2 regions of the Nocardia sp. NPDC058666 genome follow, and region 2 is predicted to be linked to the other one. Evidence: predicted binding sites of a transcription regulator. Region 2 holds the regulator's gene; the other holds the start of a gene.
The links. Region 2 encodes HspR, which represses chaperone genes until heat shock. Its sites were predicted from a motif close to ANNTGAGTNNNNNNNACTCANNT; they were not measured.
Positions count from the first base shown of each region.

Region 1: the regulator HspR is predicted to act here: its motif matches at 10,285-10,307, upstream of lon (endopeptidase La).

Region 1 is NZ_JBHXRY010000010.1:146,780-159,088, forward strand. Features, by position in the region: gene ACFWVD_RS21485 (3-hydroxyacyl-CoA dehydrogenase family protein) at 63-938, shown strand; gene ACFWVD_RS21490 (hypothetical protein) at 943-1,839, shown strand; gene ACFWVD_RS21495 (hypothetical protein) at 2,069-2,404, opposite strand; gene ACFWVD_RS21500 (ATP-binding protein) at 2,524-5,397, shown strand; gene ACFWVD_RS21505 (serine/threonine-protein kinase) at 5,445-7,088, shown strand; gene ACFWVD_RS21510 (TetR/AcrR family transcriptional regulator) at 7,397-8,014, opposite strand; gene ACFWVD_RS21515 (hypothetical protein) at 8,128-8,877, shown strand; gene ACFWVD_RS21520 (DUF2613 domain-containing protein) at 8,904-9,074, shown strand; gene ACFWVD_RS21525 (DUF3068 domain-containing protein) at 9,071-10,141, shown strand; gene lon (endopeptidase La) at 10,322-12,309, shown strand, end outside.
Region 2 is NZ_JBHXRY010000006.1:311,820-324,128, reverse strand. Features, by position in the region: gene ACFWVD_RS17630 (dynamin family protein) at 1-611, shown strand, start outside; gene ACFWVD_RS17625 (IniB N-terminal domain-containing protein) at 787-1,878, shown strand; gene ACFWVD_RS17620 (dynamin family protein) at 1,884-3,632, shown strand; gene ACFWVD_RS17615 (MFS transporter) at 3,664-5,352, opposite strand; gene ACFWVD_RS17610 (MarR family winged helix-turn-helix transcriptional regulator) at 5,433-5,897, shown strand; gene dnaK (molecular chaperone DnaK) at 6,124-7,989, shown strand; gene grpE (nucleotide exchange factor GrpE) at 7,986-8,534, shown strand; gene dnaJ (molecular chaperone DnaJ) at 8,553-9,752, shown strand; gene ACFWVD_RS17590 (heat shock protein transcriptional repressor HspR) at 9,868-10,215, shown strand; gene ACFWVD_RS17585 (globin domain-containing protein) at 10,834-12,003, shown strand; gene ACFWVD_RS17580 (hypothetical protein) at 12,230-12,309, opposite strand, start outside.

The DNA of each region.
Region 1 (12,309 bases), on a different contig from region 2:
CTGGCAGGGCTTGTCAGATGCGTCACCGTGTTCTTCCCGTCGCCTGTACAGAGGGAGTCGTCGTGAGCAGTGTTCCGAGCAATTATCTCCAGCGTCCGGTCGCGGTCATCGGGGGCGGCACGCTGGGCAGACGGATCGCCCTGATGTTCGCCACCAGGGGTGGTGAGGTGCGCATCATCGATCCCAACGGCGAGATCGGCAACCAAGCGGTGTCGTTCGTCGAGAAGAACTTGCCGTCGGTGGCCGCCACGATCGAGGGCGGCACGCCGGGCACCGCCGAGTATGTGCCCGATCAGGCGATCGGCGTGAAGGGCGCGTGGCTGGTGGTCGAGGCCGTCCCGGAGATCCTGGAGTTGAAGAAGAAGGTCTTCGCCCAGCTCGACCGCGATACCGACCCCGACGCGATCGTCGCGTCGAACTCGTCGTCGTACGCCAGCCGGTTGTTCACCGAGGGTTTGAAGACCAACGACCGCATGCTCAACACCCACTTCTACATGCCGCCGCAGTCCACGGTGCTGGACGTGGCGTCCGACGGGCACACCTCGCAGGACGTGCTCGACTTCGTCTTGAAGACCTTCCCGCAGTACGGCCTGCACCCGTTCCTGGTCCGCAAGGAGTCCACCGGGTTCATCTTCAACCGCATCTGGGCGGCGGTGAAACGCGAGGCGCTCGAGGTGGTCTACGAGGGCGTGTCGGTGCCAGAGGACGTCGACGCGATGTTCGCGCTGAACTTCGGCACCAAGGCAGGCCCGTTCCGGATGATGGACCAGGTGGGTCTGGACGTGGTCCTGGACATCGAGGAGCACTATCACCAGGAGAACCCGAATCTGCCCGAAGGTCCCATCAAGCTGCTGAAGAAGTATGTCGACGCGGGCAAGCTCGGCGTGAAGACCGGCGAAGGTTTCTACAACGACTACCCCAAGCCGAAGAAGGGCTGACCCGATGACCGACATCGTGGCGTTGGACCTGCTCGGCCGTGCCATGCACGCCATCTCGCTGGACGGCAAGAACGTGCGAACCCTGGTCGACGGCCTGGATCGGATGCCGGACGGCGTGGTGGTCGACCAGTTACGCGGCCACATCTACTGGACCAACATGGGCACGCCCGACGCACCCCCGGCGCCCGGCGTGGAACCAGAGTTCTTCTCCCGCAACGGTTCCATCGAACGCGTCGACCTCGACGGCGGCAACCGCACCACGATCGTGCCGATCGGCGGCTTCACCACCGGCAAACAGCTGACCGCCGATTTCGAAGGCGGACGGCTGTATTGGTGCGACCGCGAGGGGATGCAGGTACTCACCTGCGACCTGCACGGCGACGACCTGCGCCCCCTGGTGATCACCGGCCAGGGCGACATCGACGCCCGCATCCCCCGCAACTGGTGCGTCGGCATCTGCCTCGACCTGGACCGCCGACTGCTCTACTGGACGCAGAAAGGCGAGGCCAAGGGCGGCGACGGTCGAATCTTCCGCGCCCCCCTTGACCTGCCCGCGGGCGACGATCCCGCCGCCCGCACCGACATCGAACTGCTCTGGGAGAACCTGCCTGAGCCGATCGACCTCGAACTGTATGGCGTCGGCGACCTGGTGTGGACCGACCGCGGCGCCGCTCCCAACGGAAATGCCCTGTACGAAGCGCAGATTCAGCCGAAGGTCGGCACTCCGCGAATTATTTCGAGCGGCTACCGGGAGGCGATCGGGGTCACCGGTTTCGACACCCGCTTCTACGTGAGCGACCTGGGCGGCACGATCCGACTGGTCGACGTAGGCACGGGCACCGACACCGACCTGGTCCGCATCGGCAGTCCCCTCACCGGGATCGCGCTGGCGGATCTGTAGCACCACGGTGGTGCTCGAGATGTCGTGCCGCGCGGTGACGCTCGGTACCAGCCGATGGGCGCCACACACCGCAGCGCCCATCGAGTCGAACCCAGTTACGGTGACCGGACCACTCGCTGACCTGCGACGATGGGACGCGTGGCGGTGGGAATCGCGGGCCGCAGGACAGCTTGGATCGCGATGCCCAAGCAGCGGCCGACCGGGAATCGAGAGCCGATCATGATCAGGTTCATGACGGCACCGCCTGGGCGTAGATGTCGGCGCGGTCGTGTCGGGTGACCACCGGGATGACCTCGGTGCGATCCGGCCCCGGCAGCAGCGCGGGGTCCTCGCCGGGCAGCAGTTCGGTGGCCAGGATCGCCGTGCGGACCGCGTCGAACGCCTCGGCGGTTTCGGCGAAACCGACCACCACGCCGGAGCCGTCGGGGCGGCGCAGTTCGTAGAAGTCGAGCAGGCCGGGCACGGTGGCCGCGGCGGGCATGATGCGGTGCGCGTGCGCGAAGTCCACGGCGGCGAGCTCGTCGGCGTTGCGTGGCTTGTCGAAGTAGAGCAGGTGTGCGTACATGATGTGGCTCCTGACCTGGGAGGAAGTGATAGGTCAAGCCTGGCGCGGATCGGCGGCGCGCGGATCAGTGCCGGTACGTATTCGCAGTACTGAACTCGCGCACGCGCGATACTGAGGCGGTGCGTAATCCGGTGGTCGGACGCCATTCCGAGCTCGCCCGCCTGCGCGCCGCGGTGGGGGCGGCGGCGTCGGGTGCGAGCCGATTCGTGCTGGTCAGCGGCGCCGCGGGGATCGGCAAGTCCTGGCTGGCCGAACAGGTGGCCACGTTGGCCGCGCAGGCGGGTGTGCGGGTGGTGCGCGGCAACGCACTCGACGACGCGGGGATGCCGCCGTTGTGGCCGTGGCGCCGCGCCGCCCGCGACCTGCCGGAACTGGCCGCGGCCCTGCACACCGTCACCGAGCCCGGTGGCGGTGCCGCCGCGCAACGCTTCCGCATGTTCACCGAGGTCGCCGACGTGCTCACCGCGGCCGCGGCCCCGTCGGGCCTGGTGCTGATCCTGGAGGACCTGCACTGGTCCGACCCCACGTCGCTGGCCCTGCTCACCCACGTCGCCGCCGAGACGCCGCGCACGAAACTGCTCCTGGTCGCCACCGCCCGCGACCCGATGGGCGAAACCCTGCTGGCCCACCAACCGGACTGGTTGCGCCTACCCCACTTCCAATCCCTACCCGTACCAGGCCTTTCCGCACCGGAGGTCCGCTGCTGGCTCGAACAAACCGACCACGCCCCCGACCTGGCGGCTCGCATCCACGAACGCACAGACGGCAACCCCCTCCTGGTCCGCCTGGTCATCGAATCAGGCCTACACGCGGGAGACGACCCCCTCCTCTCAACCCCCGGAATCCGCCGCCTGATCCTCACCCAACTAGACCGCCTGGACTCCACCGCCACCGAAGTCCTCAGCGCCGCAAGCGTTATCGGCGAACGAATCGACCCCGTCCTGCTCGAACAGGTGTATGTGTCGACGTCGGGAGATTCACCGAGGCCGCGCCTGGCGCAAGGGGACGCGTCGACGCCGGGAGTGGAACATGCGGACTTGTCGACGTCGCACCCGGAACAGGTTGTGGGCGTGGGGGATCGGGTAGCGCGAGCGCTCGATGCGGCGGTTGCGGCGGGGATTGTTCGTCGATTCCCCGACAGCACACTGGGTTTCACCCACGCGCTGGTACGCGACGCCGTCTACGCGGAACTGGCGCCATCGCAGCGAGCCGCCTACCACCGTGCGGCGGCGCAGGCCTTAGCCACGCGCGGCGGCCCGGATTCCGCCGTCGCGGGCGCGATCGCCACGCACTGGCGGCACGCGTCCGCCTGCGCCGACTCACCCCAGGCCCGCCACTGGTCTCGCCGCGCCGCAGTGGCAGCCCGCGCCAGCGCCTCCTATGCCGAGGCAATTCGCCTCGGACAGTGGGCAATCGACGCAGCGACCACCGCGACCAACAGTGAACGCGCCGAGTTGCTGATCGAACTGGCCCGCGACGAGTTCGCGGCGGGTCAGATCACCACCAGCCTCGACCACTGCGTCGAAGCGGGCGCCCTCGCCGAACAGGCCGACCGCCCCGACCTGCTCGCCGAGGCCGGCCTTGTGGTCCAGGGCGTCAACTCGCCGTCGATCATGGCCCATCTGGATATGTTGTGTGGCAAGGCATTACGCCTGCTGGACCCCATCGAGCACCCCGACCTGGTCGCCCGCATCCTCGCCCAACACGCGCTGGCGGCCGCCGAACGAGGCGCGTGCGTGCAGTCCAGAAAACTGTCCGAACAGGCCATGCGCGCCGCCGAACGCTCCACCGACCCCGACGTCATCCTCGACGTGATCCATGCCAGGCACCTGTCCTTGGCCGCCACGGACTTCCTCGAAGAGCGAATAGTGCTGGCGGCCAAGGCAATAGAGATCGCCGTCGACGCCGAACAACCGCTGGCCCAACTCTGGGGACACGTGTGGACAGCCGACGCGGCCCTGCAACGCGGCGACCTCCCCGGCTTCGACGCGGCCCTTGACCACATCGAACTGCTCGCCGACCGACGCCGCCTGCCCATCGCCCGCTGGCACCTACAGCGCCTGCGCGCCACCCGCGCCGCCCTGGTCGGCGACTTCGCCGCCGCCCTGACCTGCGACGACGCCGCCTACAACCTGGCCGTCAGCATCGGCGACTACTCCCTGGTCGGCCTACACCACGCCTTCCGCGGAATGCACGCGGTGATCGTGGGCCATATCGACCGCACCGAACTCGCCGCCGCCCTGGCCTCGCTGGAGTTCGTCCCCAAGATCACCATCGCCCAACTGTTCGCCCCGATGCTGCACGCTCTGGCAGGCGAACTGGACGAGGCCACCGTCCTGTTCGCACCGTTCCGCCACCTGCCCGACACGATGGAGATCGGCGCGCGCTGGTCGGGCACCGTGTACTCGGTGGGCGTGATCGCCGAACTGCTCGCCGACGCCGACACCGCCGACCGCGTCTACCGCGCCTTCGCCGGCCGCGAACACCACTACGCCGCCGACGGCACCGGCGCCCTGTACTGCGTCGGCTCCATCGCCCGCATCCGCGCCGACAACGCCCGCGTCGCAGGTCATTTCGACGCCGCCGTACCCCTCTATCAGCAGGGCCTGACCATGGACACCCAAATCGGTGCCCGCCCTTTCACAGCCCTGGGCCACCTAGGCCTAGCCCGCACCCACCTGGCCCGAGCCGACCTCCCCGCCGCCCACACCGCCGCAACAGCGGCCGCAACCGCCTTCCGTCACCTGAACATGCCCCACCGCCTCCGAGAAACCGACACCCTCCTCACCGAAATCACCAAAGCCACCCGCACCACCGACCCCCTCACCCCCCGCGAACGCGAAGTCCACGACCTCATCGCCACCGGCCTGACCAACCGCGAAATAGCCACCCACCTGACCCTGTCCGAACGCACAGTAGAAACCCACGTCCGCAACCTCCTCGCCAAACTCACCTACCCCAACCGAACAGCCATCCCCCGCCGCAAGAAATAGAGCTACAGTGACCGGGCAGTTGACCTGATCTGAAGGAACCGCTCGCGATGGAACCGCTCGGCCCGAACGATCCTCGACGGATCGGCGACTACCGGCTTCTCGGGGTCCTCGGCGCGGGCGGCATGGGCAAGGTCTATCTCGGTCGCAACTCCGGCGGACGCACCGTCGCCGTGAAGGTGATCCGCCCCGACCTCATCGACGCCGAATTCCGTGCGAGGTTCCGTCGCGAGGTCACCGCCGCCCAACGCGTCGGCGGCAATTTCACCGCCCCGGTTCTAGACGCCGATGTCGACGCCGAATCCCCTTGGCTGGCAACCGGTTACGTAGCAGGCATCTCGTTGACCGACGCGATCACCCAGTTCGGCCCCCTCCCCGAACCAGCCCTGCTCGCCTTGGCCCACGGCCTCGCCGAAGCCCTGGTCGCCGTCCACGCGGCAGGCATCGTGCACCGCGATCTGAAACCGTCGAACGTGATGCTGGCGATCGACGGCCCCAAGGTGATCGATTTCGGCATTGCCCGCGTGCTCGAGGACGCCGCGCTCACCACGACCGGAAAGTTTCTCGGCTCACCAGGTTTCATGTGTCCCGAGCAGGTCGGCGGCGAAACCCTCACTCCCGCAGCCGATGTCTTCGCACTGGGCGGCGTCCTCACTTTCGCGGCCGCGGGTCACGGACCTTTCGGTAGCGCCGAAGTCATGCAACTGCTGTGGCGCATCGTCTACGAACAGCCCCGCCTCGAGGCCGTCCCGCCGAGCCTGCGCCCCCTCGTCGCCTCCTGCTTGTCCAAAGACCCAACCTCCAGACCCACTCCGCAGCAAGTACTTTCGGAGCTCGCGAGGATCGGCGCACCCGAACGCACGGGTTGGCTGCCACCACAAGTCTTCGAGTCCATCAGCACCAACGCGATCCGCCTACTCGACCTCGACTCCGGCCCCGCCGACGCGTTGCCGCCCCCGTCGGGCGCACCGACCGTCACCTCGGCACCGAACTGGCCCACTGCCAGCGGTTCGACGCCCCCTCTATACAGCCACCCCACCGCCGGTACAGACCGCGCATCGCGAGAAGCCGTCACTCATATGGGCCACGGATCACCCACCCCCAGTGGGGAATTCACGCAGCAACGCTTTGTGCCCCCGCACAATCACCCCGCACCCCGAAAACACCACACCCGCAACCTGTTGATCGCCGCATCGGCAACAGTCGCCTTGGCCGTGGCAGGCGGCGCCTACCTGATCGGCACCCAACTCAACACCGCAGGCGGCGCCGCAAGTTCCACCCAGACAGCCTTCCCGTCCACAGCCCCATCGCCCACCGCCTCAACGGGCACGAGCCCCACCCCATCGAGCACAACCACCGTCCCCACCGCCTTCCTCGGCACCTGGAAAGGCCGAGCCGCCGACGGCCCCGTCCGCTTCGACATCGAACTCACCATCTCCGAGGGCTCGGTAGGCCAGGAACTGGCCACCTCCGCCAACACCGGCACCTTCGCGGGCGAACGCTGCGCCCGAGCGGAAACCCTCACCGCCGCCACCCCCACCACTCTGACCTTCCGCGCCAGGCTGACGTCGGCGGGCAGCTGCCAAGACGAGGGCGCCACCTCGACGGTCACCCTGCAGTCCGACGGCACCGTGGCCTACAGCACCCCCGGCGTCTTCGGCGGCACCATCGCCGGTTCCCTGCGAAGGGTCTGACCGTGAACGCTGAAACAGGTTGCTATCCGATAGCCCGACCGAGCACCCGAAAGGGCCCACCCGGTCATTTGTCCAGATTCAGTCACCGCCGCCGAGCCGCGAATGGCATAGTGCGTGCGACGGGCTGTCACCGCATTACCCCAGGTGGTACCCGTCTCAGTAATTCTGGCATTGCGATCTGGGTCACTAATATGTCAAACTCTCGCCCACACTGTGAAGCCGGTCGGTCTCACAATGTCTGGAAAGGGAGTTCGGTGAGCAGGAGGCACGCGTTCATAGTTGCCGCCTTCTCGTGCGCTGCCCCACCGTCAGTCGAAAGTGACCAGCGCCAGCGCCGCGCCGGTGAGCAGATCGACCAGCTCGTCGACCGGCGGGCGCGACTCGCGCAGCAACCACTCGTGCGCCACGCCCGTGACCGCCCCGGTGATCAGCGCCGTGGTCAGCTCGGCATCGCCGCGCAACCGCACGCCGACCCCGCGCAGCGCCCCCTCGATCAGCGCCGACCAGGCGTGCCTGCGGGCGCGTCGATGGTCTTCCATCCGATCGCTGACCCCGACCACCTCGATCAGCGCCACCTGCGCGCGAAACGGGTCGGAGCCCAGCGACTCGAGGTACGCCCCGAATCCGGCCCGCAGCGCCAGTTGCGGATCGGCCGAACCGAGCGCGACCAGCGCGGTACCCACCGCGGTGGCCGCGTCGTCCTGGATCCGGTCGTAGGCCGCCAGCAGCACGTCCTCGCGGGTTTCGAACTCCTCGTAGAACTGCCGCTTGGACAGTCCGGCCGCCGCGCACACCTCGGCGAGCGAGCACGTGGCGTACCCGCGTTCGGCGAAAATTCGCGTCGCTGCTTCCAGGAATCGCAGTCGGCGTTCGGCTTTGCGCGCGACGACCGTACGACCCCCATACCGTCTGTCCGCTGTAGTCACCTCTCCAAAGTATCTGAAACCCGGGATAACACTGACCTTTCCGGGTTGCTTCATCTATCCACCGAACGAAGGACGGCCGACCAGTGCTGACCACCCGAGCATCGCGGACCGCAATGTCTGCCCTCGTACTAGCGGCGGGTGCGGCACTCGTGGCGCCCGCGCCCACCATGGCTGCCCCGCGGCCTGCCGTGTCACAGCCCAGCGTTCCCGCCATCGCCGAGAACGTCCCCTCCGGGACTCTCGCGGCGCTGGCACCGACGATCGTAGGCGCGATTTCCGCGCCGAGCCCCATCGCCGACGGCGCACAGGCGGGCATCCTCGCTCAAGCGCGCGTGCTGCTGGCAACCCCGGGCATCCCCGCACAGGTCAAGGCCACCTTGGAGAAGGTCATCACCTTCCTCGACGGCAGCGGCGGCGGCGGTCCCGAACTGCCGCCCTCGGACGGCCCGCGCATCGCGCAGTTCCTCTACCCGACCATCGGCAAGGGCTGCATCGGCCCGACGTCGGACTCTGTGGGCACCGCCCTCGCCGTGCCCGGCCCGGCCGTGCTGCCCCCGCCCGGACCGGCCGCGGGCCAGACCGGTTTCGTGTTCACCGCCCTTGGCACCAAAACCGCCACCCTGGTGCAGAATCCGCCGATGACGGTGCAGTGGGTCAACCTCGACAACCGCCGCACCGGCTCCCAGCCGCTCACCACCGCCGCGGGCATCAACCCCGACGGCCCGGCCACCCTGTCCGCGATCGCCGATACCGGCGCGGGCCGGGTCGCGGCCGTGATCACCGGCTCGCTCACCACGGCCACCGCCGACGGTGACCGTACCTGCTCGTTCGCCCCGACCCTCGGGTTCTTCACCGTCGCTTGAGTCTTCACGCAATTGGAGTTCGATCTATGAAGTTTGCCGTTCCCGGCCTGGTCAGCGGGCTGGCCGGCGCGGTTCTCGGGGTGATCGCCGTTTTCGGCATCACCGCGGCCGCGCAACAGAATTCGATCCCCGCGCCCGAGGAGTCCGGTGACCCCGGCTCGTCGCTGCTGGGCAACGTGCAGTACGGCTCGCGATGAGCAACGTGCGCAGGCTCATCGCCTGCATCCTCGTCGGCCTCGGCGCGCTGCTGCTCGCGGCCGCTGTCATGATCCCCACCTACACGGTCGGCAAGGTCGCCAAGACCCCGCTCGACCTGCGCATCACCACGGTCGCCAAGAGCGTGCCCGGCGAGGAAAGCCTGGTGCTGGACTCGAAGTCGCTCACCTCGCCGGAGGGTTCGGCCAAGGTCGACACCAACGTGCCGGTTGTGTCGCAGCGCTTCCTGACCGTCGAGGAGCCGTCGGGTTCCGACGAGATGACGGTGCAGGCCGGTCAGACCCTGCGTCGTGACGACCGCACCGGCGACACCGGGCTGCTCACCGCCTCGGTGGACCGCGTCACCCTCGACCGCGTCACCGGCCAGCCGATCGACGCCTCGCCCAACGGTTCCATCGCGGTCACCGTCGACAAGTCGGGCGCCTCGGTGGCCGACGAGTCGCAGCGTCGCGGCCTGCAGTACCGGTTCCCGATCGGCACCGAGAAGAAGTCGTACCCGTACTTCGACCTCAACGCCCGCGCCACCCACGACATCGACTTCATCGAGGAGTCGGAGATCAACGGTGTGCCGGTCTACCACTTCCGGCAGACCATCCCGGTGACCAACATGTGGGACGTCGTGGCCGCGCCCACCAACAAGCTCGCGCTGCCCGCCGCCAAGTGGGGCCTCGAGGGCACCGACCCGGTCACCATGACCCGCTTCTACACCAACACCCGTGACCTGTGGGTCGAGCCGCGCACCGGTGCGGTCCTCAAGGGCGGCGAGAAGATCCACCTGTACTACGGCCGCAGCGCCAACCAGGTCGACGTCACCGCGCTGAAGTCGCACATCGTGTTCGACGAAGCCACCATCGACGCCCAGATGGCCGTCACCCAGGAAAGCCTGGACAAGCTGGACCTGTTCGGCAAGACCCTGCCGATCGTCCTGGGCATCCTCGGCGTGCTGTTGCTCATCGCGGGCGCCGTCCTGGGCTTCCTGAGCTCGGGCACCCCCGCCCGCAGCACGATCGACCCCCCGACCGAGCGGATCCGTCCCTCGAACCTGTAAGACCCGGCCACCTGGCCCTCAACCCAGGCGGCCACCCACCTCGGCCTCCTCGCGTTCACCGCGGGGAGGCCGAGGTGTTTTCCGGCCCCGGTTTCGCCCTGAGTGAACCCGCGCACCTGCAGGAACAAAGTCACGGTGACCCATGTTGAGTCAGCAAAGCTCAACTTTGGAAGGGTCGATATGTCTTCAGCTCAGAACCTGCCGGTGCTGTTCCTGACCGATCCGATCGTGCTTCCGGGCATGGTCGTGCCCATCGAACTGGACGAGTCCGCGCAGGCCGCGATCGACGCCGCTGTGGCGGGTAAAACAGGCGCCGTATTGGTCGCGCCGCGGTTGGTGCAGGGGTACGCGTCGTACGGCGTGGTCGCCACCATCGAGCAGGTGGGGCGGATGCGCGGCGGAGCGCCGGCGGCGGTGTTGAAGGCCGAGCGGCGCGCGCGGATCGGGCACGGGGTGACCGGGCCGGGTGCGGCGCTGTGGGTGGAAGCCGAACCGGTCGACGCCGTGGAACCCGATCAGGCGACCCTCGACCTGGCCGCGGAGTACAAGAAGCTGGTCGTGGCGGTGCTGCAGCGGCGTGAGGCCTGGCAGATCATCGACGTGGTCAACCAACTCGACGACGTGGAAGCCATCGCCGACACCGCCGGCTACGCGCCGTACCTGTCCGCCGACCAGAAGCGTGAGCTGCTGGAGACCCCCGACGTGGTGCACCGGCTGACCCGGCAGCTCGAGTGGATCAAAGACCACATCGCCGAGGTCGAGGTCACCGACAAGATCTCCGAAGACGTCCGCGACGGCATGGAGAAGTCGCAGCGCGAGTTCCTGCTGCGCCAGCAACTCAACGCCATCCGCAAGGAACTGGGCGAAGACGAACCCGACGGCGCCGACGACTACCGCACCCGCGTGGAGAACGCCGACCTGCCCGACAGCGTGCGCGCCGAGGCGTTGCGCGAGGTCGGCCGGTTGGAACGCTCCAGCGACCAGAGCCCGGAAACCGGCTGGATCCGCACCTGGCTCGACACGGTCCTGGACCTGCCGTGGATGGTGAAAACTGAAGACAGCACCGATGTTTCGGCCGCCCGCGCGGTCCTCGACGCCGACCACCACGGCCTCGGCGAGGTGAAGGACCGCATGGTCGAATACCTGGCCGTGCGTTCACGTCGGGCCGCGCGCGGTCTCGAGGTGGTCGGCGGACGTGGTTCGGGCGCGGTGTTGGTGCTGGTCGGCCCGCCCGGAGTCGGCAAGACATCGCTGGGCGAATCCGTCGCAAAAGCCCTGGGCCGCAAGTTCGTTCGCGTGGCTCTGGGCGGCGTGCGCGACGAAGCCGAGATCCGTGGCCACCGTCGCACCTACGTCGGCGCGCTGCCCGGCCGGATCGTGCGCGCGGTGAAGGAAGCGGGTTCGATGAATCCCGTTGTCCTGCTGGACGAAATCGACAAGGTCGGCTCCGACTTCCGTGGCGACCCCGCCGCCGCCCTGCTCGAGGTCCTGGACCCCGCCCAGAACCACACCTTCCGCGACCACTACCTCGACCTGGACCTCGACCTGTCCAACGTCCTGTTCATCGCCACCGCCAACGTCATGGACACCATCCCCGGCCCCCTGCTGGACCGCATGGAGATCATCACCGTCGACGGCTACACCGAAGCCGACAAGGTAGCCATCGCCCGCGACTTCCTGATCCCCCGCCAACTGGAACGCAATGCCCTGACCTCCGAAGAGGTTTCGATCACCGACGCGGCACTGCGCGAGATCGCGGCCAACTACACCCGCGAGGCCGGGGTGCGTCAGATGGAGCGCCTGGTCGCAAAAGCCTTGCGCAAGGCGGCAACTCGTCTGGTGACGGCCACCGTCGAGGGCACCGGGTCAGGGAACGACGCCACGCTCGGCGAGAAGGCCGGTCTCGGCGACAACACCGGGCTGGGCAACGGCGCCGCAGGTCATGCGGACTCGGCGCTCGACAAGAGTGCCCCGCTCGTCGACAAGGGTTCGCTCGGCGAGGGCGCGGTGCTGGGTTACGACCCGGAACTCGGGTACGACAACGTCATCGACATCGCGGCCGGTCCACAGCCGGTCGGCCAGGCGACAAGTCTGACCGTCGACATCGACAACCTCACCGACTACCTCGGCCGCCCCCGCTTCACCCCGGACTCGATGGAGCGCACCTC
Region 2 (12,309 bases):
CCCGCCCCGACATCGACCTGCCGGTTTCCCCGCTGACCCGTGCCCAGTTGCTGGACCGGTTCGGCATGTTCGGTGTGCGTATGGCCACCGAACTGGTCCGCACCGGTATCGGTGACGCCACCGCCCTGTCCGTCGAGTTGACCGCCCGCAGCGGCATCAACGAGCTGCGCACCGTCCTGGACGTCCAATTCGGCCAGCGCGCAGACCAACTCAAAGCTCACTCCGCGCTGACGGCCCTGGATCGAGTCATCACCGCCAACCCCGGCACCGCGGCAGACCAACTCCTCCCGCGAATCCACACCCTCCTGGCCGATGTTCACGGCTTCGCCGAACTCCGGCTGCTCGGTCGGCTGCGCACCGACGAACTCCCACTCCCGCCGGACGATCTCACCGAACTGTTCCGCCTGATCGGCGGCGCCGGTGTCGCCCCCCATGTACGCCTCGGCCTCCCCGCGGATGCCGACCCCGAAACCCTGCGTACGCACGCGATCGCCGCGGCCCACAAGTGGCACACCCGATCCCGTCATCCCCTGATCGACAAGGCCACCGCCACCGCGTGTCTGACCGCGGTTCGCAGTGCCGAGGGAGCACTCTCTCAGCTATCGAGCTGACTTCCCCCGTTACCTTTTCGACTCCGACTCGATCCTACTCGGAAATCCGCGTAACGAAAGGGTTCCGAATGCGGAATATCCTTCCGAAGACTCGCAAGTCCGAGCGTGAAACGCACCCACCGACAGACGAGCACGGATCGGGCCCGCAAGCCGCGATCCGAAGGAGCGCAGGCCCATGAACCCCACCTCGATCCTCGACTTCATCCTCGATCTGCTGCGCGATCCCCAAGCCGCAGCAAACTATTGCGCCAACCCCGTCCAAACCCTGTGCGACGCACACCTGTCGGCCACTCCCGCCGAAATCAGCGCCGCCGCCCCGACTATCGCGGCCTCCCTCCGGCCCGACAGCAGTAACCCTGTCCACGCCATCGTCGCCGCGGGCACCACCGCATCCGCGGCGACCGCAACGACAATTGCTGCCGACACCCAAGCTGCCGCCACCCTCGGCTTGGCGACCAACCTCACCGGCGACATCGCCACCGACCTCGGCACCGCCGTGACCACCTCCACCGGTCTGACGACCTACCTCAGCGGTGCGTCGAACGTGAGCATAAATGGGGGCACCGACATGTCGGCCGCCCTGAACACCGCCGCCGAGATTTCCGGCGCATTCGGCGCCCAGATCGGGGCGGCCGCCAATGCCGGTGCCTCGGCGACCTCGCTCACCGAAGCGAACACCGACCTCGGCGCCCAGATCGCGGCAGGCCTGACCGCAGGCGCCGGCGCCACCCTCGGCACCGCGTTCGAAGCGGCCCCCACCACCGGCCTCGAAACCTCCCTGTCCACCGCATTCGCCACCACCACCCAACTCGCCCCGTCACTCGTCGGCGCGGTAGATACGAGCGCGGCCATCGGCGCAGGCGCAACCACCGGCCTGACCAGCACCGCAACAACAGGCGCTCCAACCGCCATCGACACGTCCATCAGCACCACCGCCCACGGCGCAGCCGAATCAGGCGCGCACCTCGGCACCGGCTTGGAGACCACCTTGGGCACCACCACGTCGTCCACAGTCGCGACCACACAAGCGTCAACCGACTTCGCCGCCACAGCATCCACGTCGACCACCGCCGACCCCACGGCACCGACCACCGCCGACTTCACCACCACCACAACCGCATCCGCCGACACCTGGTCCGCCGTAGACGTAGACAGCGCCTTCGGCCCCGCCCTGCACGCCTCCCCTCTCACCGGCGACACCGGCCTCCTCGACGATTCCCTCACCACCCCGCAGTCCTTCGACGCCCCCGACGAACTCTTCCACTGACCCCCATGGACACCCTGCTGTCGCTCCTCGACGACACCGCGACGGCCGCCCGCACCACCGGCCGCGAAGACCTGGTGGCCCGCCTCGAATCAGCCGCGATCCGTCTGCGTGACCCGCGCAGACGGATCATCGTCGCGGGCCACCCCTCCCAGGGCAAGAGCCGCTTCATCAACGCCCTGCTGAACCAGGACATCTGTCCCGTAGGCGACGACGCAACCACCACGATCCCGCTCCAACTGGCCTACGCCCCGCACGCAAGAGCCGAATTAGTGCTGTCCACAACAGTTTCCGACGAAACCCGCGTCGAGTTCCCGATCGAGGAACTCGCGCAGATCGATGCCCGCGCCGCAGGCAAAACGATCACGAGAATCGACCTCCACCTCCCGAACGACCTACTCGCCGACGGCATAGTCATCATCGACACCCCCGGCATCGGCACCCGCGGCCGCTCGGTGGGAGTACTGGAAATGCTGCCCACCGCCGACGCCGTCCTGATGGTCACCGACGCCTCGACCGAACTCACCGCCCCGGAACTGACGTTCCTCCGCCAGGTGCACGAATTCGGTGTCGCCACAGCAGTATTGGTGACAAAGACCGACCTTTACCCCCACTGGCGCCAGGTCTTCGAAGCGGACCGCGAACACCTGGCCCAGTTGGCCCTGCCCGTCCTTCCAATCTCGGCACTGCTGCGCACACACGCACTACGCCGACAAGACGCCCAACTCGGCGCCGAATCCGGTTTCGGCGAGCTCTTCCAGTTCCTGCGCGAGGTAGTAACTCGCAAGGAATCCGCGACCCGCCGCACGATCGCCTGCGAAATATCCTCCGCCGCAGAACATCTGACACTCGCCCTGGGCAGCGAACTAGCAGCCCTCCGCGACCCACAACACGCAGCCACCACCATCGCCGAACTCGAAGCAGCGAAAGCGACTGCCCAACAACTACATCGGCGAACAGCCGCCTGGCAGCAGACCCTCGCCGACGGCATCACCGACCTGGCAGGCGACGTCGACCACGACCTCCGCGAACGCCTACGCACCATCAGCCGCACCGGCGAGGAGTGGATCGACGACCACGACCCCGGCCGCCACTGGCAAGCCATCGCCGAATGGCTCACCGGCACAGTCGATACCGCCCTCGGCGACAACCTCCTGTGGGCCCACGCGAGAGCGGAAACCCTCGCCGAACGTGTAGCCGAACACTTTCAAGAACTCGGCACCACCGAACTGCCCGCCCTCGCCATCGAAGCCACCCACCAAACCGGCACCCTGGCCGAACTGGAACCCGATATCGGTGTGGTCTCCAAGGTCCTGGTCGGCATGCGCGGTTCATATGGCGGCGTCCTGATGGTAGGTCTCGCAACAACATTCGCCGGTCTGGCCATGCTGAACCCCCTGTCGATCGGCGCGGGCGTGCTGGTCGGCGGCAAGGCCTACCGCGACGACAAACAAGCCCGCCTCACCCGCCGCCGCGCCGAAGCGAAGAACGCCGTCCGCCGCTTCCTCGACGACATCGCCTTCCATGCCGCCAAGGACACCAAGGACCGCACCCACCACATCCACCGCACCCTGCGCGACCACTACGCGGGCATCGCCGAGCGCACCCTCCGCTCGATCGACGAATCCCTCACCGCCGCACAACAATCAGCGGGCATCAAAGCCGCCGACCGAGACCGCCGCACCGCCATCCTGGAACACCAACTGGCAACGCTGCGGCACCGAACGGCCCAACTCCACGTACCGACGAACGCATAGGGGCGCACGGCAACGCGCGCCCCCAGCAGTTTCATATCGTGACGGTTTCCGGCTCATCATCGAGCATCCGCTGCTCCAATCTGGCATCCTTCGGCAGAGCGAAGAATCCGAGGCACACCAGCAGCAGCATCCCGATGCCGTAGAACAGTGTGTGCCGGAAGCTCTCCGCGAAGTTCACGGCATTCGCCTCCGCACCAGCCTCGCCGAGCATCCGCGAAACAGCTTCGCCACCAACACCATTCGGATTACAACTAGCAGGCACCACCGTCGGATCATCCTCCGCCGATCGATCGTGCACACACGCCGCGAACCCGGCCACGATCTGATCCTGCACCCCCACCGGCACCCCCTCGACGGCCAATTCCGCCCGAATCTGCGGCGTCACCGACTCCACCCCACGATCCGAATCCCGGTCCAGCACACTGAAGAACAGCACCCCGACCAGCGCCACCCCGAGCGCCGTCCCCAACTGCTGCCCCGTATTGAGCAACCCCGACGCCGACCCGGCCTCACGCACCGGCACCTGCCCGAGCAACAGATCCAGCGTCGGCGCCACCACCATCCCGAACCCAGCCCCGGTGATCACCAACGGCAAAGCCATCTGCCACGAAGTGAACTCACTCCCGTACCGCACCCCCATCGCCCCGTACAGCGCGAACCCCGCCGCATTCACCAGCGCCCCGATCATCAACACCCGCCGCCCATACCGCGCGGCCAGCACCCCGACCGAAAGTCCCGCTCCCACACCGGCACCCACCGCGAACAATGCCGAGGTGAGCCCCGCCCGCAGCGGCGACCATCCGAGCCCGCCCTGCATGAACAACGTCCACACCAGGAAGAACCCACCCATCGCGATCCAGAACAGCAACCAGGCCCCCAGCCCGACCGCGAACGGCCGCGACCGGAACAGCCCGAGGTCGACCAGCGGCGACCGCCCGGCCCGCGTCAGCGCACGCTCGTAGAACAGGAACGCCGCGAACACCGCGACAGCCGCACCCATCATCACGAAAGTCCAAGCGGGCCAATCGAGTCGACGCCCCTCTGTCAGCGGATACACCAGCAGCAGCACCGAGGAAACCGCCAGCACCATCCCGACCGGATCCAACCGGGGCGGCGTCGCCGACTTCGAATCGCTCATCACGAACCACGCCGCGACGAACCCCGCGATCCCGACGGGGATGTTCACCAAAAAGATGGTCCGCCAACCCAATCCGAACAGATCGGCCTGCACCAGCACGCCGCCGAGTGCCAGCCCCACCGCCGAGGCCGACCCGCCGACACCGCTGTACACGGCAATCGCCTTGGCCCGCTCCTCCTTCGGGAACGTCGTCTGAATGATCGCCAGAATCTGCGGCACCATCAACGCCCCCATCGCACCCTGCGCGAAACGGGACCCGATGAGCATGGTCGGATCGGTTGCCAGCCCACACGCCGCCGAGGCGAGCGTGAAACCGGCCATGCCGGTGAGGAATACGCGTTTGCGGCCGTAGATGTCGCCGAGCCGCCCGCCGGTGATCAACACCGCGGCGAAGGCGAGCACGTACGCGGCGATGATCCATTCGAGCTGCGAGTACTCGGCCTGCAGGTCGCCCTGGATGCTGGGCACCGCCACATTGACGATGGTCACGTCGAGCAGGTCCATGAAGCCGGCGGCCAGCACCACTGCGAAGGCGATCCAGCGCCGGGGATCGGGAGGTGGGGGAGTGGAAGAGGTTGTCATCCTTCAAACTATGCACCTGAAGTGATTATCAATCAATAGGGCAATCATGAACGGTGCGTTAATCGGCGTATCGTAGGGGCGTGACCGACCCGACGCAGCTGTCGACCCACGCCGGATTCCTCCTCGGCCAACTGGGCTTCCACTCCGCCTACCGCTTCAGCGACCTCCTCGCGCCCCTCGGCATCAAGCCCCGCCACTTCGGCATGCTGAAACTCCTGAAGGCTCACGACGGCAGGACCCAGCAGGAGCTCGGCGAGGCCCTCGATATCCACCGCAACGTCATGGTCGGCCTGGTAGACGACCTGGAGAAGCGCAACCTCGTCGAACGCCGCCGCCATCCCGTCGACCGCCGAGCCCACGCTCTCCATCTACTCCCGGCCGCCCACACCCTCCTGGCCGAGGCCGAAGAACGCGTCGCCGAACTCGACGCCGAAGTCCTGGCACCCCTCACTCCGGAGGATCGCGTCCTCTTCCTGGACCTCCTGCGCAGAACCGCCGAAGGCAACGGCCTGCGTCCCGGAATCCACCCCGGCCTCACCCGCTGAGGAAGGTCTCCAGACCGTCACGATCGCGCATCAGGGGCTGACGTTGAGCGCACTCGTGGCAAGAATGGCGTGGGAATGAATCTCCGCAGCTGCTGGTTGTGCCGATCAACAACATTGAGCGACCTGGACTCAACTTCGGGTTGACTTGCGGTGGATCTCGAGGGCAAGATTGAGCCCACCACGCTCAGCGTTGCTGAAACTCGAACGTCAAACAGGAGGAACCACTATGGCTCGTGCGGTCGGAATCGACCTCGGGACCACGAACTCCGTCGTCGCCGTGCTCGAAGGCGGCGAGCCGGTCGTTGTCGCGAACTCCGAAGGCTCGCGTACCACTCCCTCGATCGTCGCCTTCGCGAAGAACGGCGAGGTTCTCGTCGGTCAGCCCGCGAAGAACCAGGCGGTCACCAACGTCGACCGCACCATCCGCTCGGTCAAGCGCCACATCGGCACCGACTGGAACGTCGAGATCGACGACAAGAAGTACACGCCGCAGGAGATCTCCGCGCGCACGCTGATGAAGCTGAAGCGCGATGCCGAGGCCTACCTGGGCGAGGAGATCACCGACGCCGTGATCACCGTCCCGGCCTACTTCGAAGACGCCCAGCGTCAGGCCACCAAGGAAGCCGGCCAGATCGCCGGTCTGAACGTGCTGCGCATCGTCAACGAGCCCACCGCGGCGGCGCTGGCGTACGGCCTGGACAAGGGCGACAAAGAGCAGACCATCCTGGTGTTCGACCTCGGTGGCGGCACCTTCGACGTCTCGCTGCTGGAAATCGGCGAGGGCGTCGTCGAGGTCCGCGCGACCTCCGGTGACAACCACCTCGGTGGCGACGACTGGGACGAGCGCATCGTCACCTGGCTGGTCGACAAGTTCAAGGCGTCCTCGGGCATCGACCTGACCAAGGACAAGATGGCCATGCAGCGTCTGCGCGAGGCCGCCGAGAAGGCGAAGATCGAGCTCAGCTCCAGCCAGAGCACCTCGATCAACCTGCCCTACATCACCGTCGACGCGGACAAGAACCCGCTGTTCCTCGACGAGCAGCTCACCCGCTCGGAGTTCCAGAAGATCACCTCCGATCTGCTGGATCGCACCCGCGCGCCGTTCCAGTCCGTGATCAAGGACTCGGGCCTGAACGTGGCCGACATCGACCACGTCGTGCTCGTCGGTGGCTCCACCCGTATGCCCGCCGTCTCGGACCTGGTCAAGGAACTGACCGGCGGCCGTGAGCCCAACAAGGGCGTGAACCCGGACGAGGTCGTCGCCGTCGGCGCCGCCCTGCAGGCCGGTGTCCTCAAGGGCGAGGTCAAGGATGTTCTGCTGCTCGACGTCACCCCGCTGAGCCTCGGCATCGAGACCAAGGGTGGCGTGATGACCAAGCTCATCGAGCGCAACACCACCATCCCCACCAAGCGCTCGGAAACCTTCACCACCGCCGACGACAACCAGCCGTCGGTGCAGATCCAGGTGTTCCAGGGTGAGCGCGAGCTCGCCTCGCACAACAAGCTGCTCGGTTCGTTCGAGCTCACCGGTCTGCCGCCGGCCCCGCGTGGCGTGCCGCAGATCGAGGTCACCTTCGACATCGACGCCAACGGCATCGTGCACGTGACCGCCAAGGATAAGGGCACCGGCAAGGAAAACAAGATCAAGATCCAGGACGGTTCCGGCCTGTCCAAGGAAGAGATCGACCGCATGGTCGCCGACGCCGAGGCGCACGCCGCCGACGACAAGGTGCGCCGTGAAGAGGCCGAGACCCGCAACCAGGCCGAGTCGCTGGTGCACCAGACCGAGAAGTTCATCAACGAGCAGAAGCTGAGCGAGGGCGGCGCGCAGGTGTCCGCCGATCAGCTGGCGAAGGTGGAGAACGCGGTCGCCGAGGCCAAGGCCGCGCTGGACGGCACCGATATCTCCGCGGTGAAGTCCGCGGTGGAGAAGCTGGCCACCGAGTCGCAGGCGCTGGGCCAGGCCATCTACGAGGCCACCGCCGCCGCCGACGCGCAGTCCGGTAACGGTTCGGGCCCCAGCCAGGCCGATGACGATCAGGTCGTCGACGCCGAGGTCGTGGACGAGCCGGTCGACACGGACAAGAAGTGACGCAGGAGAACTCCTCCGAGCAGGAGTTGATCGAGGACATCGTCGAGGACGCGGAGGTCGCCGATGCGGCGGCCCCCGCCCCCGAGGATGTCGCGCCGGAAAGCGATGAGCTGGCCGAGCGCACCGCCGACCTGCAGCGGTTGACCGCGGAATACGCGAACTACCGCCGCCGGGTCGAGCGTGACCGACAGGCCAACATCGATTCGGCCAAGGCCCAGGTGGTCACCGAATTGCTGGCCGTACTCGACGATCTGGATCGTGCCCGCGCGCACGGCGACCTGGAATCGGGTCCACTGCGGTCGGTGGCGGACAAGCTGGAAACCGCGCTGACCAAGCAGGGCCTTGTCGAATTCGGTGCCACCGGCGACCCGTTCGACCCGACCCTGCACGAGGCCGTGCAGCACGAGGGTTCGGGTGCGGATCCGGTGATCGGGATCGTCATGCGCAAGGGTTATCGGTTCGGCGATCGCGTGCTGCGGCACGCGTTGGTCGGGGTCACCGACGCGGAGGCATCGGACGCTGATGCCGACGCGAACGAGCAATAAGAAAGGAGGAGATGCCCGGTGAGCCAACGGGAGTGGATCGAAAAGGACTTCTACAAGGAGCTGGGTGTCTCCTCCGGCGCCTCGCAGGACGAGATCAAGAAGGCCTACCGCAAGCTGGCCCGCGACCTGCACCCGGACTCCAATCCGGGTGACACCAAGGCCGAGGAGCGGTTCAAGACCGTCAGCGAAGCCAACGCGGTGCTGTCGGATCCGGCCAAGCGCAAGGAGTACGACGAAACGCGCCGCATGTTCGCGGGCGGTGGCGGCGGCGGGCGAGGATACGGCGGCGGTGGCGGGTTCAATCCCGGTGCGGGCGGCGGGTTCTCGCAGGACTTCAACATCGGCGACATCTTCGGACAAGCCGGTGGCGCCGGTGCCGCGGGCGACGGCGGCCTCGGCGATCTGCTGGGTGGGCTGTTCGGCAACCGCGGTGGCGGCGGTCGGGCGGCGTCGCGTCCGCGGCGCGGTTCCGATGTGGAGACCGAGACGACGCTGGGTTTCCGGGAGGCCGCCCAGGGTGTGACCGTTCCGCTGCGGATGACCAGTCCGTCGCCGTGCACCACGTGTCACGGCAGCGGCGCCAAGCCGGGCACCAGCCCGCGCGTGTGCCCGCACTGCGATGGTGCGGGTGTGGTCAGCCGTAATCAGGGTGCGTTCGGTTTCAGCGAACCCTGTGACGACTGCCGCGGTACCGGCACGATCATCGACGACCCGTGTTCGGACTGTTCGGGCACCGGTATCCAAAACCGCACGCGCACCATCACTGTCCGGATTCCGCCGGGCGTGAGCGACGGTCAGAAGATCCGGTTGGCCGGGCAGGGCGAGGCGGGTCTGCGCGGCGCGCCGTCGGGCGACCTGTTCGTCACCGTGCACGTGAGCCAGGACAAGGTCTTCGGCCGTCAAGGCGACGACCTGACCCTGGTGTTGCCCGTGAGCTACAGCGAATTGGTGCTCGGGACAACGGTTTCGGTGCCCACCCTGGATGGTCGGGTCGGTGTGAAGGTGCCTCCGGGCACTGCCGACGGGCGTATTCTGCGGGTGCGTGGTCGTGGTGTGCCCAAGCGCGGTGCGGCGGGCGGTGCCGGTGACCTGCTGGTCACGGTGAAGGTCGCGGTGCCGCAAACGCTGGATTCCGATGCCACCGACGCGCTCAAGCGTTACCAGGAGGCGGAGAAGTCCAGTGGTTTCGAACCGCGCGGAGGATGGGCGGGTGCGTGATGCGCGCAGCCGGCTCAGCGCCTGGAGGAGGTAGCGCAGCGTGACCAGGGAGGGCGCAGGCAGCCCGGCCGATCCGAATTCCGTGTCCGATGCCGCCGCGCGTGCCGAGTTCTTCATGATCTCGGTGGCGGCTCAACTGGCGGGGATGCACGCGCAGACGTTGCGTACCTACGACCGGTTGGGTTTGGTGACACCGCAACGGACCTCGGGTGGCGGGCGTCGCTATTCGGCCCGTGATGTCGAGGTGTTGCGCGAGGTGCAGCGCTTGTCGCAGGACGAGGGCGTCAACCTCGCGGGCATCAAACGCATCATCGAGCTCACCAATCAGGTCGAGGCGCTGCAGCATCGCGTCGAGGAGATGAGCGCGGAGTTGGAGCGGTTGCGGGCGGGTTATCGGCCCGATCTGTCGCCGCCCCAGCGCAGTACCGCGCTGGTGGTGTGGCAGCCGCGGCATCGCCGCTGACGTTCGGTTTCACCTCGGGCCTCCGGTTCGACATCCGCTTGTCGCGGGTGCGAATCGGGGGCCCGTCGCCGTTGGCGAGGCAATGCCGAGCGACCCGCTGGTGACTGTCCAGCAACTCACTTATTCCTGATCTCGCTGATCGAATACTGCGCTGCAGGGCGCTGAGGTGCGGATTTATCACCGCGGATGTCCAAAAGTTAGCTGGCTCGAAGCTGGATCAGGCTCGGCGCGAGGGTGATTCGGCGCTGTCGGGCAGCCACTCCGGTGCAGCCGCCCCGCGTGTCACGGCACGGCGCGTCGGAGCGTGGCGCAATCGCGCCGTAGCGGGGGAGTCGCTCTACCAGCGACGTTGGTGGTGAAATGCCTGGTATGTCAGGAACTTTGAGCGATCGTGAGGCCGTATTCACCCCCAGTTAACGGTCTGTAGGTATGTTTTAGGCGGACACAGATGAGCTGCACCTTGGTTTTCGAGAATTACACGCGTGATGTTTAAGAGTACGATTCCGAAGCTGGCAAACCTCGCCTAGACTTCTCGCATCGGCTGCTGACGAGTGTCCTCCCAGCCCGTCACTCGCCGGCGCGGCTAGCGTTCGATGGCGAAACGAGGTTGTGACACATATGGATTCGCGGACTGTCGCTTTGATCCGTACTACGTTCAAGGCGGTCGCTGCGGAAGACGGTGGACCGGAGAAGCTGTCGAGGTCGTTCTACTCGATCCTGTTCACGGACTACCCCGGTGTCCGTGACTACTTCCCGGCCGCCATGGATTCCCAGCGTGACCGACTCGTCAAGGCGATCTCCTACGCCCTGGACCGTCTCGAGGAGCCCGACAAGCTCCTGCCGTTCCTGGCCCAGCTCGGGCGCGACCATCGCAAGTACGGCGTGCAACCGGCGCACTATGTGGCCGTGGCCAACTCGTTGAAGTCGGCCATGCGACAGTTCGCGGGCACGGAGATGTGGACCGACGAGGTCGCCGCCGCCTGGGACGAGGGCCTGGCCACCATCAGCGGCGCGATGATCAGCGCCGCCGACAAGGAGTCGACCCCGCCCGCCTGGAAGGGCACCGTGGTCGAACACCGCGAGGTGCTGCGCAATCTCACGGTCGTGCGGTTGCAGCTCGACGAACCGATGCAGTACGCCGCGGGCCAGTACCTCAGCGTGCAGATCCCGTCCCGGCCACGGATGTGGCGGTACCTGTCACCCGCGAACCCGGCAAACCCCAACGGGGAGATCGAATTCCACATCCGCAGTGTGCTCGGCGGTTGGGTCAGCCCCGCGATGATCGCGCACACCGCGGTCGGCGACCAGTGGCTGCTCGGCTCCCCGCTGGGCGGTCTGGGCGTGCCCCGCAACACCAAACGCAAAATGCTGATGGTCGGCTGCGGCACCGGCATCGCCCCCCTGCGCGCCCAGATCATGGCCATGGCCCAACGCCGCGTGAACCCGAAGGTCCACCTGTTCGTCGGCGGCCACCACCCCTGCGACCTCTACGACCTGCAGGTCCTGAGCCAACTTGCCATCGCCAACAAATGGCTCACCATCACCCCCGTCACCGAAAGTGACGAAAACCCCTGGTGGTACTACGATTCCGGCGAACCCCACCCCGACCTACCCGGCCTGGAACCCCGCATGACCGGCCAAATCGGCAAGGTAGTAGCCAGCTACGGCCCCTGGTCCGACCGCGACGTCCAAATAGTCGGCTCCCCATCCATGGTCCAAACCACCAAGTTCCGCTTGATGGCAGCAGGCACGCAGGCCCAATCAATCCGCCACGACCCGTTGTTCTGAGCGTTCATCGGGAGCAGGCACGCAAGCCCAGTCAATCCGCCACGATCCGTTGTTCTGACTCGTCATTCCCGCGGGCACCAAGCCCAATCGACCCGACGCGACCTCTGGTTTCGAGAATCAGCCGAGCACAAGGCGGTGGGCGTTGAACCTACTCAGAGAACGGTGAACACTCGTGTCGGAGCGGCGGCGATTCGAAGAGGTCCTGTCACCTGACGGATAGTCTGCGCTATCTCGGTGTCGGTGTCGGTGTCGGGTCACGCGGGTCCGGAGAGCAGAGCGTGAGGAATGTCTTTCCATTCAGCGCGG